4 regions of the Allorhizobium sp. Av2 genome follow, and region 1 is predicted to be linked to each of the others. Evidence: predicted binding sites of a transcription regulator. Region 1 holds the regulator's gene; each other region holds the start of a gene.
What was found. Region 1 encodes LexA, which represses DNA repair genes until DNA is damaged. Its sites were predicted from a motif close to TGTTCNNNNTGTGTTCNG; they were not measured.

Region 1 (3,131 bases):
GTCAACTGTTTGCTCTGTTTCGGACCGACGACCGCAATGTCTTGACCGTTGCCACCAACAAGAAGCGTCCGCCGGGTTTCGTTTTCAACCAATGGCGCTCAGTGCTCGACATTGCCGATCCGATTGCGCCTGAAATATTGCCCAAGCTGGCAGCTGTCGAAATGGAAAAAGGCCAACAGGGAGCGGGGGAAACAACGCGGGCCGGAAAAACAAAACCAAAGACGGGCGGCCAAAATGCCAAGGGAAGGGAGCCGGTCGAGCCACAACAGGCTATGGCGGAGATGAGGGTGGCAAAGGAGAAGGCCGATAAAAAACCTGATCTTTTCCATTGCCGCACCGATGCCTTTTGCCTGGCAAGACTCAGCAATGGTTGGACAGTCAGCCTGGTACAGAACCGCGACTATAGCCAGGCCGCCTGCGCCCTGTCCGACCTGATCGTCTCGACTGAGGTCAGTCGCGATGCCGTCTGCAAGGCGCCGATGGCATCAACTGCTTCCTCTGAAAACACCGGAATGACCGTTATCCGGGACGCTACGGAAGACGGCACTGGGTTGGACGTTGAAAATGAACGGATGATGGCCGATGATGATGTGCTGGCATCTGACAACAGCAGCCCGTCCGTTCGCTCCCAAACGATTAGCCGGACGCAAGCGGGAGAGATTTCTGCAGCCAGTGCAACTACGGTACCGGGGCAGGACGTTGCCGTGCACACGGATAGCCACGTGACGGGCGGTGCCTCAAACTCGGACCAGAATTCCCCGTCCCGAATAGAATCGGGTGAACCTCTCGCGTTCTCGCAAACCGAGAAGGCCGCTACCGCTGGAACGATGCTGTCACGTCCCCCGAAAGTCCTGACCCGTAACGATTTGCGACGGTTCGGTGCAATGGAAATCACGCTTGGTGATCCCGCCACACGAACGCTGCATATCGTTACGGCATTTCAAAATCAGTATCGGCCCTGGACTCGCCATCGTTATTTCGACTGGCGCAGCAATCGCTATGACCGGCCGGATGGTACGGCCCACGCCAATGTTCCATCTGCTGCCAGCGACGACGCCCAGTCAGGCGCTGGAGATGGCAGAGAGCTTAGTGATAGCGACGAATAAGACCGACGAGCTTGCCCTGGATTTTTACCCGGTCCGGTCCGAAAATCCGGGTTTCATAGGCCGGATTGGCAGCTTCCAGCGCGATCGACGCCCCACGGCGGCGGAAGCGTTTCAAGGTGGCTTCCTCGTCGTCTACCAGAGCAACGACGATATCGCCCGGATTGGCCGTGGTGGCGTTGCGGATGATCACCGTGTCACCATCGAGAATGCCGGCTTCGATCATCGAATCGCCTTTGACCTCAAGGGCGTAATGTTCGCCGCTGCCCAGCATTTCCATCGGCACGGAAATGTCATGGGTGTTGTTCTGGATAGCGGAGATCGGCACGCCTGCCGCGATACGGCCCATCACTGGTATGGATGAGGAATTGCGTACTTCCTCGACCGGTTTGGCCGGAGCGGATGGCACTGCCTGCAACTTGCCTCGGCTGCCTTCAATGACGGATGGCGAAAATCCTGTGCGTCGGGGCGGTATGCTGGACGTCATGGCCTCCGGCAGCTTGATCACTTCCAGTGCTCGCGCGCGATTTGGCAAGCGACGGATGAAGCCGCGCTCTTCCAAAGCGGTGATCAGCCGGTGAATGCCGGATTTGGAGGCGAGGTCCAGAGCGTCCTTCATTTCATCGAAGGAGGGCGGCACCCCAGACTCCTTCATGCGCTCGTGTATAAACAGCAAAAGTTCCTGTTGCTTGCGAGTCAGCATTGGGACCTACCCTTTGAATTATGAAACAAATACAGAACATACGCTATCTGTTCCAGTTGTGTTCCGCAAGTCCTTCTTGCAAATTTCCTTCGATGACGCACCGATAGACGGTCTTGAGAAGGAGCGGGACCAGAAGCATCCTTTAAATATGGGAGGTTGAGAGGCTCGTATCGAAACAGTAAGTCTTTGCTTTCTTGATCTGACGCCTGTCAGTTGGGAATTGGCAGAAAGAGAGAGAAAATGGATACTATCTAAAAGGTGAAATTGCAGAATGAAATTTTGTTGCAAGTCGGTGCAGCACGCATAGGCAACGGTAAAACAACGACAATAATCTGTCGCAGAGTTTGATCGGGGACATTATCACCCCCGATCCGCTTCGATATCAGTGGCTTACAGCATCGCGACGGCAATTTCCGCTGCAAGACGCGCGTTGTTTTCCACCAACGCGATATTGGTAATCAGGCTGCGGCCGTCGGTGAGGTGATAGATTGCGTCGAGCAGGAAAGGCGTCACGGCTTTGCCGGTGATTTCCTCGCGTTCGGCAGCGGCCAACGCCCGGCCAATATAGATTTCCATCTCCTCGCGCGCAATTTCGTCTGCTTCCGGCACGGGATTGGCGATCAACATGCCGCCGTCGACGCCCAATTGGTCGCGTACCTTCTGGAAATTGGCAATTGCCGCCGGGCTTTCCAGTTTGAGTGGGCTTTTCAAGCCCGATTCTCTCGACCAGAAGGCTGGAAACTCGTCGCTGTCGTAAGTCACGACAGGTACGCCACGGGTTTCCAAGACTTCCAAGGTCTTGGGAATATCAAGAATGGCTTTTGCTCCGGCGCAGACGACGATGACCGGAGTACGCGCCAGTTCTTCCAGGTCGGCTGAAATGTCGAAGCTTTCTTCTGCGCCACGATGCACGCCGCCGATGCCGCCGGTGGCAAAAACTGAGATGTTGGCGCGGGCGGCGGCGATCATCGTCGCGGCTACCGTGGTAGCGCCGGTGCGGCGTTCGGCAATGGCGTAAGCGAGATCGGCACGAGAGACTTTTAGGACATCAGTCATTTGCGCCAGTTTTTGCAGCTGATCTTCTTCCAGCCCGATATGCAAAACGCCTTCAATCACTGCAATGGTCGCTGGGACCGCACCACCGTCGCGAATGATTGCCTCCACGCTTTGCGCCATCTCGACATTTTTCGGATAGGGCATGCCATGGGTGATAATGGTGGATTCCAGCGCGACTATTGGAGCGTTGCGCGTCTTGGCCGCAGCCACTTCGCGGGCGTAAACGATGGGCAGGAGCGGGGAAATCGAACGGGTCATGATCAGGAACT
Region 2 (3,131 bases), 160 kb from region 1:
CGATTACCGTATTGCCGATATCGCGCAGGTGTTTGAGCGTATCGAGAAGCCGGGCATTGTCGCGCTGATGCAGGCCAATCGAAGGTTCATCCAGCACATAAAGTACGCCGGTCAGGCCTGAACCGATCTGTGAGGCAAGCCGGATACGCTGGCTTTCTCCGCCTGACAGAGTGCCGGAGTTGCGCGACAGGCTGAGATAGTCCAGCCCGACATCGTTGAGGAAGCTCAGGCGCTCGCGGATTTCCTTGAGAATACGAACGGCGATTTCGTTCTGCTTGTCGGTAAGCAGACCAGGCAGGGTCTCGAACCAGCCACCGGCAACCCGGATCGACATTTCCGTTACCTGACCGATATGCAGGCCGTTGATTTTCACCGCCAGCGCTTCGGGTTTCAGCCTGAAACCTTTGCAGGCAGGGCAGGGCGCAGCGGACATGTAGCGCTCGATTTCTTCCCGCGCCCAGGCGCTATCGGTTTCCTTCCAGCGGCGCTCCAGGTTTGGCACGATGCCTTCGAAGGTCTTTGTCGCGCTATAGGAGCGTGCGCCGTCGGCGTAGTGAAACTCGATCTTTTCTTCCGTGCCGTGCAGGATGGATTTCTGCGCCTCCGCGCTCAGCTCAGACCATTTGCTGGTCAGCTTGAAGCCAAAAGCCTTGCCAAGACCTTCAAGGGTCTGGTCGTAATAAGGCGAGCTGGATTTCGCCCAAGGTGCAATCGCGCCATCCTTCAACCGCTTGTCGGCTTCGGGAATGATCAGCGCTTCATCGATCTTCTGCTGGAAACCGAGGCCGTCGCAGGTTGGGCAAGCGCCGAACGGATTGTTGAAAGAGAACAGCCGTGGCTCGATTTCCGGAATGGTAAAGCCGGAGACCGGGCAGGCGAATTTTTCCGAAAACAGCACCCGCTCATGGGTCTCGTTCAACGATTTATTGGCGGAGCCGCCAGCCGATGTTTCATTGGCCGGCAGGGGCTTGTCGGCAAATTCGGCGACCGCCAGCCCATCGGCAAGGCGAAGGCAGGTTTCCAGGCTGTCGGCCAGCCGCGAGGCCATGTCGGCCCGCACCACAACACGGTCAACCACGATATCGATATCGTGCTTGTATTTCTTGTCGAGGGTGGGTGCCTCGGCGATTTCATAGAACTGGCCATCGATCTTGACGCGCTGGAAGCCCTTCTTCATCAGCTCGGCGAGTTCTTTCTTATACTCGCCCTTGCGGCCCCGGATCAGAGGCGCAAGAATATAAAGCCGCGTCCCTTCCTCAAAGGCCAGAACACGGTCAACCATCTGGCTAACGGTCTGGCTCTCGATCGGCAGGCCGGTGGCTGGCGAATAGGGCACGCCAACGCGGGCAAACAGCAGGCGCATGTAGTCGTAGATTTCGGTGACTGTCCCGACCGTCGAGCGCGGATTGCGCGAGGTGGTCTTTTGCTCGATGGAGATTGCAGGCGACAGGCCTTCGATCAGGTCCACGTCGGGCTTCTGCATCATCTCCAGGAACTGCCGGGCATAGGCCGACAAGCTTTCGACGTAGCGGCGCTGGCCCTCGGCATAGATCGTATCGAAGGCCAGCGACGACTTTCCCGAGCCGGAAAGGCCGGTCATCACGATCAGGCTGTTGCGCGGCAGGTCAAGGTCGATGCCCTTGAGATTGTGCTCGCGCGCACCACGGATGGAAATCGTCTTCAATTCGCTCATAACAAAACTCGGTTTGGGACAAGAGCCGCAGGCGGGAATGCCGCTCCTTATTTAGTCACTGCTGCCGTCCTGTCGAGACGGGTGGGTCGATTATGCGTTCGATTCCGATAGAGTTGACGGCATCATACAAATTTATTAGAACAAATAAAGAACATTTTTTGGTTTAGATTCTTCGCTGTGGATTACAGGTGATCTGCCTGCCCTTAATCGACAGGGATAGGATAAGGTTAAAATTGATTGGATTTGTAAGCCGCCCCATGGTGGCAGCGAGGTGAGTATCATGGCTGGAAGCGTCAACAAGGTTATATTGATCGGCAATCTGGGCGCCGACCCGGAAATTCGCCGTACCCAGGACGGTAAGCCGATTGCCAACCTGCGCATCGCCACGTCCGAATCCTGGCGCGACCGTAATTCCGGCGAGCGCAAGGAAAAGACTGAATGGCATAGCGTGGTGATCTTCAATGAAGGTCTCTGCAAGGTGGCCGAACAATATCTGAAGAAGGGCGCGACTGTTTATATCGAGGGCCAGCTTCAGACCCGCAAATGGCAGGACCAGAACGGCAATGACCGTTACTCGACGGAAATCGTCCTCCAGGGCTTCAATTCGACCCTGACCATGCTTGGCGGTCGTGGCGATGGGGCAGGCGGCGGTGCTGCCCGTGGCGGCAGCGATTTCGGCGGCGGCGGTGGCTACGACGACTACGGCTCGGCCCCGGCCCGCAGCGGCGGCGCTTCGTCCGGCGGCCGTGGCGCCAGTGCGCCATCGGGCGGATTCTCGCGCGATATGGATGATGATATTCCGTTCTGATTTGCGACGTTCAGCCGGAGTTCTTCGGTTCAGGCGCATCCTCATTGGGATGCGTCTTTTTCTTTATGATTGAGGGTCTCATACGAAGAGTCATTGAAGATGACACTTCGTATTTTTTTTGCAAATATCTCAAGCGATTGATGCATTTGAGATATTTGCAATACCATCAAGGCGAGGATGCGTCAGCATGCCAGAGCTTTGGTATCAGAGGTGAAATGCCGACTTGATGCCGTCAACGACGAATTGCACGGAGAGCGCGGCCAGTATGACGCCGAGCAGGCGTGTCAGGATCGCCCGACCCGTCACCCCTAAAAACCGGTCAAGCCGATCTGCGATCACAAGCGCCAACAGCACGATGCCGATGCAGAGTGCGAGAACCAGGATCAGTTCTGTGCGCTCGACCGGGCTCGGCAGGGAGCTGGCCAGCAGGATGGTGGCAGAAATGGCCCCAGGGCCAGCAATCAGCGGCAGGGCAAGCGGGAAAACCGCGATATGGTGCATGTGATCGCGGGTAATCGCGTCTTCCGATGTCTTTTCCTTGCGCTCGTGACGTTTCTCGAAAATCATTTCGAAGGCGATGGCAAACAGCAAAAGGCCACCGGCGATGCGGAACGCGCCCATCGAAATGCC
Region 3 (3,131 bases), 1.7 Mb from region 1:
GTGCATTCATGCGGATTTCAGGCACGCCCGCCTCGATAAACCGTTCCGTTTGCCGCTGTCGAGCGACAGCGACGCGGCGGGCGACATCGGCGCTTTTTTCGGCTGCCATCGGCTTGATCAGGTCCATGGCCGAAACGGCGGGGACATCGATGCGAATATCGATCCGATCCAGCAGCGGACCGGAAATCCGGCCCTGATATTCGGTCAGGCAGCGAATGCCGCGCGCGCAGGTATGCCCCGGCTCACCCGCCATACCGCAACGGCAGGGGTTCATCGCGGCAATCAACTGAAAACTGGCCGGATAGGTGACGCGGTGATTGGCGCGGGCAATGACGCATTCGCCGCTTTCCAGCGGCTGGCGCAAGGCATCCAGCACTTGTGGAGAAAATTCCGGAAATTCATCGAGAAACAACACGCCGTTATGGGCAAGCGAAGCCTCGCCCGGCCGGGCGCGCAAGCCGCCGCCAACCAGCGCCGCCATGGTGGCGGAATGATGCGGCGTGCGAAACGGTCTACGGTCCGACAATTTTCCACCCGCCAATTGCCCGGCGATGGAATGGATCATCGACACATCCAGAAGCTCTGGCGCCGACAGGACCGGCAGAATGGACGGCAGGCGGGCCGCCAGCATGGATTTCCCCGATCCTGGCGGGCCAACCATCAGCAGGTTGTGGCCCCCGGCAGCGGCCACTTCCAACGCCCGCTTGGCGCTTTCCTGACCGCGAATATCGGCGAGGTCAGGCAGGTTGCCCGGCAGCGCCCGGCTGGCCGGGTTCGGGCGCGTCAGAACTTGGGTGCCACGAAAATGATTGGCGAGCGCAATCAGGCTGCGGGGGGCGAGAATATCCATGTCTGAGCCCGCCCAGGCTGCCTCCGGGCCGCTATCCGCCGGGCAGATCAGCCCTTTGCCAAGTGCATTGGCTGCCATCGCCGCTGGCAGAGCACCGGCAACGGCAGCAATCGTGCCATCCAGGTTCAGCTCACCAACCACAAGATAATCGCCCAGCACATCGGCAGGAATGGCGCCGAGCGCGGCCATCAGGCCAAGGGCGATGGCCAGATCGAAATGCGACCCTTCCTTGGGCAGATCCGCAGGCGCCAGATTGATTGTGACCCGCTTGGGCGGCAGCGCCAGTCCGGAGGCATGCAGGGCCGCCTGAACTCGTTCCCGGCTTTCGGCCACCGCCTTGTCCGGCAGGCCGACGATCTGCACGCCGATCTTGCCGGGTGCGACCATGACCTGCACATCGACAGGCACGCCATCAATGCCCTGAAACGCAACCGTACCCACCCGTGCAACCATATCCCAGCCCCCTTGCCGGCAGCGGTCCATCCGCCCCTACGCAATTTCATGGATTTCGCCGGACGAAAAAGAGAAAATGCGTTTAAAATCAATATTTTAAATCAAGACATCGAGCAAAGTCCGTAACGGGCATGCTGCAATTTCCTGCAACCGTAGTTTTGCATGAAAAAGAAGTGACGACAAGAACAATAAATGAACAAAGACCCGTTTCGAGGGCAAAATGGTTGTATTCGGTTGTGCTTTCAGAACAAAAGGGAACGCTTCCAGCACCCCGCAACGCCAAAGTTTTATCAAACCCAACGTGGCGGGGCGCAGAAAACACTCTCCGATCAATTGTCGAACAGGATCAGGACCGCTTTTTCTCGATGGCGTTCCAAAGCAAGCTGGCGATATCGGCGCCACCGAAATTCTTGACCTCGCGGATGCCGGTTGGCGAGGTAACGTTGATCTCAGTCATATAATCGCCGATCACATCGATGCCGACCAGCAGGAAGCCGCGTTCGCGCAGCGCAGGCCCGATCCGGGCGCAGATTTCACGCTCGCGAGTCGTCAGTTCCGTTGGTTCCGGCTTGCCTCCCGCATGCATGTTGGAGCGCGCATCATGCTCGGCAGGCACCCGGTTAATCGCGCCGACGGGTTCACCGTCCACCAGGATGATCCGCTTGTCGCCCTTGCGCACGGCAGGCAAATAGCCCTGGGCGATAAAGGGTTCGCGGAACATCTGGCCGAACATTTCCATCAGCGAGGAAAAATTGCGGTCGTCACGGGTGGAATGGAACACCCCTGCCCCGCCATTGCCGTAGAGCGGCTTCAGGATAATATCGCCCTGTTCGGCCCGGAAAGCGGCAATTTCCGCCGGGTCGCGGGTGATCAGCGTTGGCGGCATCAGGTCGGCATATTCGGTGACGAAGATCTTTTCCGGCGAATTGCGCACCCAGGCCGGATCGTTGACAACAAGCGTCTTCGGGTGAATGCGCTCCAGCATATGGGTGGCGGTGATATAAGCCATGTCGAATGGCGGGTCCTGGCGCAGCAGCACCACATCCATCGTCGACAGATCGACGCGCTCCGGGCTGCCGAGGGTGAAGTGATCGCCCTTCACATCGCGCACTTCCATCGGCTCCACCGTCGCATAGACGCGGCCATCGCGCATGGTCAGCCGGTCGGGTGTATAATGGAACAGCTTATAGCCGCGGGCCTGAGCTTCCAGGCTCATGGCGAAGGTGGAATCCCCTGAAATATTGATGGAGGATACATGGTCCATCTGGACGGCGACATTGCGGATCTGGGCCATAATCTTTCTCGCGTTGCATTTGGAGGAAGATTTAGGACGCGGCGACCGCGAACGCAACGTCCGGCAGAGGCCAAATTTTCAACCGCTCAAATCGGGGCGCGTGATCCACTCCGCAGAGCATTTCGAAGCCGGTAAAGCGTTGCGATTGGCTCCGGGAAAGGCTTACGCAGAAAGGCGATCTTGCGCACATAGGTCTCGATGCGCCAGGTGGCCCAGGTTCCGCCCTTGAAATAGGCGATATCGCCGGTCTTCAGCAATCGCTCGGTGCCATCCTGCGCGGTCACATGCACTTCGCCCTCCTGGATCACCACGGTCTCGTCCCAGCCGAAATACCAGCGGAAACTTCCAGCGGTGCAATCCCAGACAGCTGTAGAGCTTGCTTCATCAGGACTTTGCGAGTGATTAGCCAGCCGAGCCTGCGGATCACCCTCGAGTATCCAGTCCGGATTGATTGGCGCCGGTTGCAGGCTCAAATTCCCGGCATTGGCGGCGACCAGCGGTGGCGTGTCTTCCGCTCTAAAACGCGGCAAAGCC
Region 4 (3,131 bases), 1.5 Mb from region 1:
AGCTTGTCTGCGAAGCCGACGACCTGGACACACTGGGGGCGCTGGCAGAAGCCGACATACCAGCCCATATCGAGATCGTCCCGACCCCACCGATTGGGCCGCGCACCAAGCCGAAGGCGCTCAGCTATGCGCTGTCAGGCGCACGTGGCGATTTCCTAGTGCTCTACGATGCCGAAGATCGTCCGCATCCCGCCCAACTCAAGGAGGCCTATGCGCATTTCCTGTGCCGTCCCCCCGAAGTGGCTTGCCTGCAAGCGCCGCTGATTATCGCCAATGGCGATGAAAGCTGGATCAGCGCCTTGTTTGCGCTCGAATATGCGGCTTTGTTTCGCGGCACTCTGCCAATGCTGGCCTATCATGGCATGCCCTTGCCGCTCGGCGGCACCTCAAACCACTTCCGTATCGAGGCGCTGAAGGATGTCGGCGCCTGGGATCCCTATAATGTTACAGAGGATGCAGACCTCGGCCTGCGGCTGTTCCGGGCTGGCTATCGCTGTGAAACGATCACCCGGCAAACCCTTGAGGATGCACCGGTCAGCAGCCGAATCTGGATGGGCCAGCGCAGCCGATGGTTCAAGGGCTGGCTACAGACATGGCTGATCGTCATGCGCGAACCGCGTATCGCCTGCAAGGAAATGGGGGGATCGGCCTTTGCCGTCTTTCATCTGATGATTGGCGGAATGCTGCTATCATCGCTGAGCCATCCCGCCCTTCTGCTGTTCCTGACCATGACCGTCTACAGCATGGCCAACCCGCCTGCCACGGGCATTCCCCTGCGCGACCTGACGGTCTTCTGGATCGACCTGGTGAATATCCTCGGCAGCTACCTTATTTTCCTAGCCCTCGGCAGGGCCGCCATGACCGAATTCGAACGCCGCCGCATCGGCAAACGCTACCTGTTCATTCCGCTCTATTGGCTGATGACATCCATTGCCGCCTGGCGGGCGATGATCGAGCTGAAAACCAAACCGTTCTTCTGGAACAAGACACCACATGCACCGAGAGGCGGCGAGCGAAAACGCGCAACAAGGGTTGCGAATGAAAGTGGTCAACCCAAACAGAACTGAACATCCGTTGCAAATCACGACCAACAGGCGAGTAGCTCAGCCATAGGCCCGATACCGCCACATGCAATCGGCAACTTGGGTTGATCAAAGCGGGCGCAAAAGAGAGTTCGGTCGGCCTGCATACACTCGATCCTGGCTTTGGTACCGTTCTTAAAACCCCGCATCACATGGGGCCGCATTGCATGGACATCATTATCCAGCCTGCGACCTTCGACAAAGGCATGCACATCTGCCGCAGCTTTTGCAGCTCCAGTTCCTCAGCAAAAAATTTCTTTGCCGCGTCTGGCGAACACTCTCAACCGCAGAAACTCCGGATACATTTGGATTCTCTCACAGATTCCGACAGCCTCTATGTCTCACCGTTCCGGTACTGTCCTGATGCATCATAGATTCGCATTGACTCATGTTCACAAACAGAACAAATAAAGAACATCGATATCCGAAATCGCATTGGAAATGCCAAGGAGATCTCTTTTCTGACATGAATACCCCCGTCGTCAGCCCCGTTGTCACTCAACTGCGCGCCCGGATCGATCAACTGGAGGGCGGCCCTGTCCGGCGACGCGACGTCCTGCCGTTCGGCGTTGCCGAGATCGACAATGTCCTGCCTGGCGGTGGGCTGGCGATGGGCGCCCTGCACGAGGTGGCTGGAGCTGGCAATGGCACGGTCGACGGCGCGGCAGCCGCTCTATTTACAGCGGGACTGGCGGCGCGCGCCAAGGGCAAGATCCTGTGGTGCATCACGCGGCAGGACCTGTTTGCACCATCGCTGGCACAGGCTGGACTGGCACCGGGACGCGTCATCTATGTCGAGGCTGGCAACGAAGCCGATGTGCTGGCCTGCGCCGAAGAGGGCCTGCGCCATGGTGGGTTTGGCGCCATCGTATGCGAGGTGGCCAAACTGTCCATGATCGCGTCCCGCCGCCTGCAACTCGCCGCTGAAAGTACGGGCACCCTGGCACTCGTCATTCGTCGCTGGCGACGCCAGGCGGAGGCGTCGAACTTCGGGCAGCCGACGGCGGCCGTTACCCGATGGCGCATCTCCGCCCTGCCCTCCTCACCGCTGCCGGTGCCCGGCGTCGGCCGCGCCCGCTGGCGCGTGGAACTCATTCGCTGTCGGACCGGCAGCGCCGATATCGAAGTGGAGGCTTGTGATGCCAAGGGTTGTCTCGCTATTCCTGCCGACCTGGCCGACCGATCGGCTGCGGCGGACATCCGACGCCACAACCGTGCCTCTTGAGGCACCGCTTGTCCTGATCGGCAGGCAAGGCCAGCGGCGCGTCGTCACCGCGGCAGACAGCGTCGCCCTGGCCGCCGGCCTGCGCGTCGGCATGCCGGCGGCGAAAGCGCAGGCGCTGGTACCGGGCCTGATCGTCCGCGACGCCGATCCGCTCGCCGATGTCCGCGCCCTGAACCGTCTGGCGCTCTGGGCTTTGCGCTACACGCCTGCCGTCGCTGCCGATCCCCCCGATGGTCTGGTCATCGACACCACAGGCGCCGACCATTTGCACGGCGGCGAAGCCGCGATGCTGACCGATATGATCGCGCGCATCGAGGCTTCCGGCACGCGGGTCCGTGCGGCGATCGCCGATACATGGGGCGCTGCTCACGCCCTCGCACGGTATCAGAGCCGACCGGCTTTAATCACTCCCCCCGGCGAAAGCCGTCTCGCAATGCTCGACTTGCCGATCCGTGCCTTGCGGGTGGCGCGTGAAACCGTAGAAGGCTTGCGCGTGATGGGTTTTACACGCATTGGCGAAGTGGCCGCGCAACCGCGTGCGCCACTGACCCTGCGGTTCGGGCCAGAACTGGGGCGGCGAATCGACCAGGCCTTCGGCATACTCAACGAGCCAATCCTGCGTGTACAGTCGCCCGACCTCACGGAGGTGCAGCGCATTTTCGCCGAACCGATTGCCGCCGCCGAAACCATTGCGCGTTACATTGGCAAGCTTGTCGTTCATCTATGCGACGCACTTGAGATACGGGGGCTAGGCGTCCGGCATCTCGACCTTTTGTGCTACCGTGTCGACAATCAGATAGCCCTCGTGCGCGTCGCCACGGCGC

Region 2: uvrA (excinuclease ABC subunit UvrA) is a predicted target of LexA. The motif match lies at 1,830-1,847, and genes of this name have one in related genera.
Region 3: FS819_RS17950 (YifB family Mg chelatase-like AAA ATPase) is a predicted target of LexA. The motif match lies at 1,485-1,502, and genes of this name have one in related genera.
Region 4: FS819_RS00935 (ImuA family protein) is a predicted target of LexA. The motif match lies at 1,482-1,499, and genes of this name have one in related genera.

What each region holds. Positions count from the first base shown of each region.
Region 1 covers NZ_CP192696.1:1,702,859-1,705,989, reverse strand. Annotated here, with positions in the region: gene FS819_RS08205 (ComEC/Rec2 family competence protein) at 1-1,106, shown strand, start outside; gene lexA (transcriptional repressor LexA) at 1,087-1,806, opposite strand; gene FS819_RS08195 (pseudouridine-5'-phosphate glycosidase) at 2,197-3,120, opposite strand; gene FS819_RS08190 (carbohydrate kinase family protein) at 3,123-3,131, opposite strand, start outside.
Region 2 covers NZ_CP192696.1:1,542,434-1,545,564, forward strand. Annotated here, with positions in the region: gene uvrA (excinuclease ABC subunit UvrA) at 1-1,693, opposite strand, end outside; gene FS819_RS07465 (single-stranded DNA-binding protein) at 1,974-2,501, shown strand; gene FS819_RS07470 (MarC family protein) at 2,706-3,131, opposite strand, start outside.
Region 3 covers NZ_CP192696.1:3,832,564-3,835,694, reverse strand. Annotated here, with positions in the region: gene FS819_RS17950 (YifB family Mg chelatase-like AAA ATPase) at 1-1,303, opposite strand, end outside; gene gshB (glutathione synthase) at 1,650-2,597, opposite strand; gene FS819_RS17940 (cupin domain-containing protein) at 2,684-3,131, opposite strand, start outside.
Region 4 covers NZ_CP192696.1:194,805-197,935, reverse strand. Annotated here, with positions in the region: gene FS819_RS00940 (glycosyltransferase family 2 protein) at 1-1,067, shown strand, start outside; gene FS819_RS00935 (ImuA family protein) at 1,549-2,307, shown strand; gene FS819_RS00930 (Y-family DNA polymerase) at 2,222-3,131, shown strand, end outside.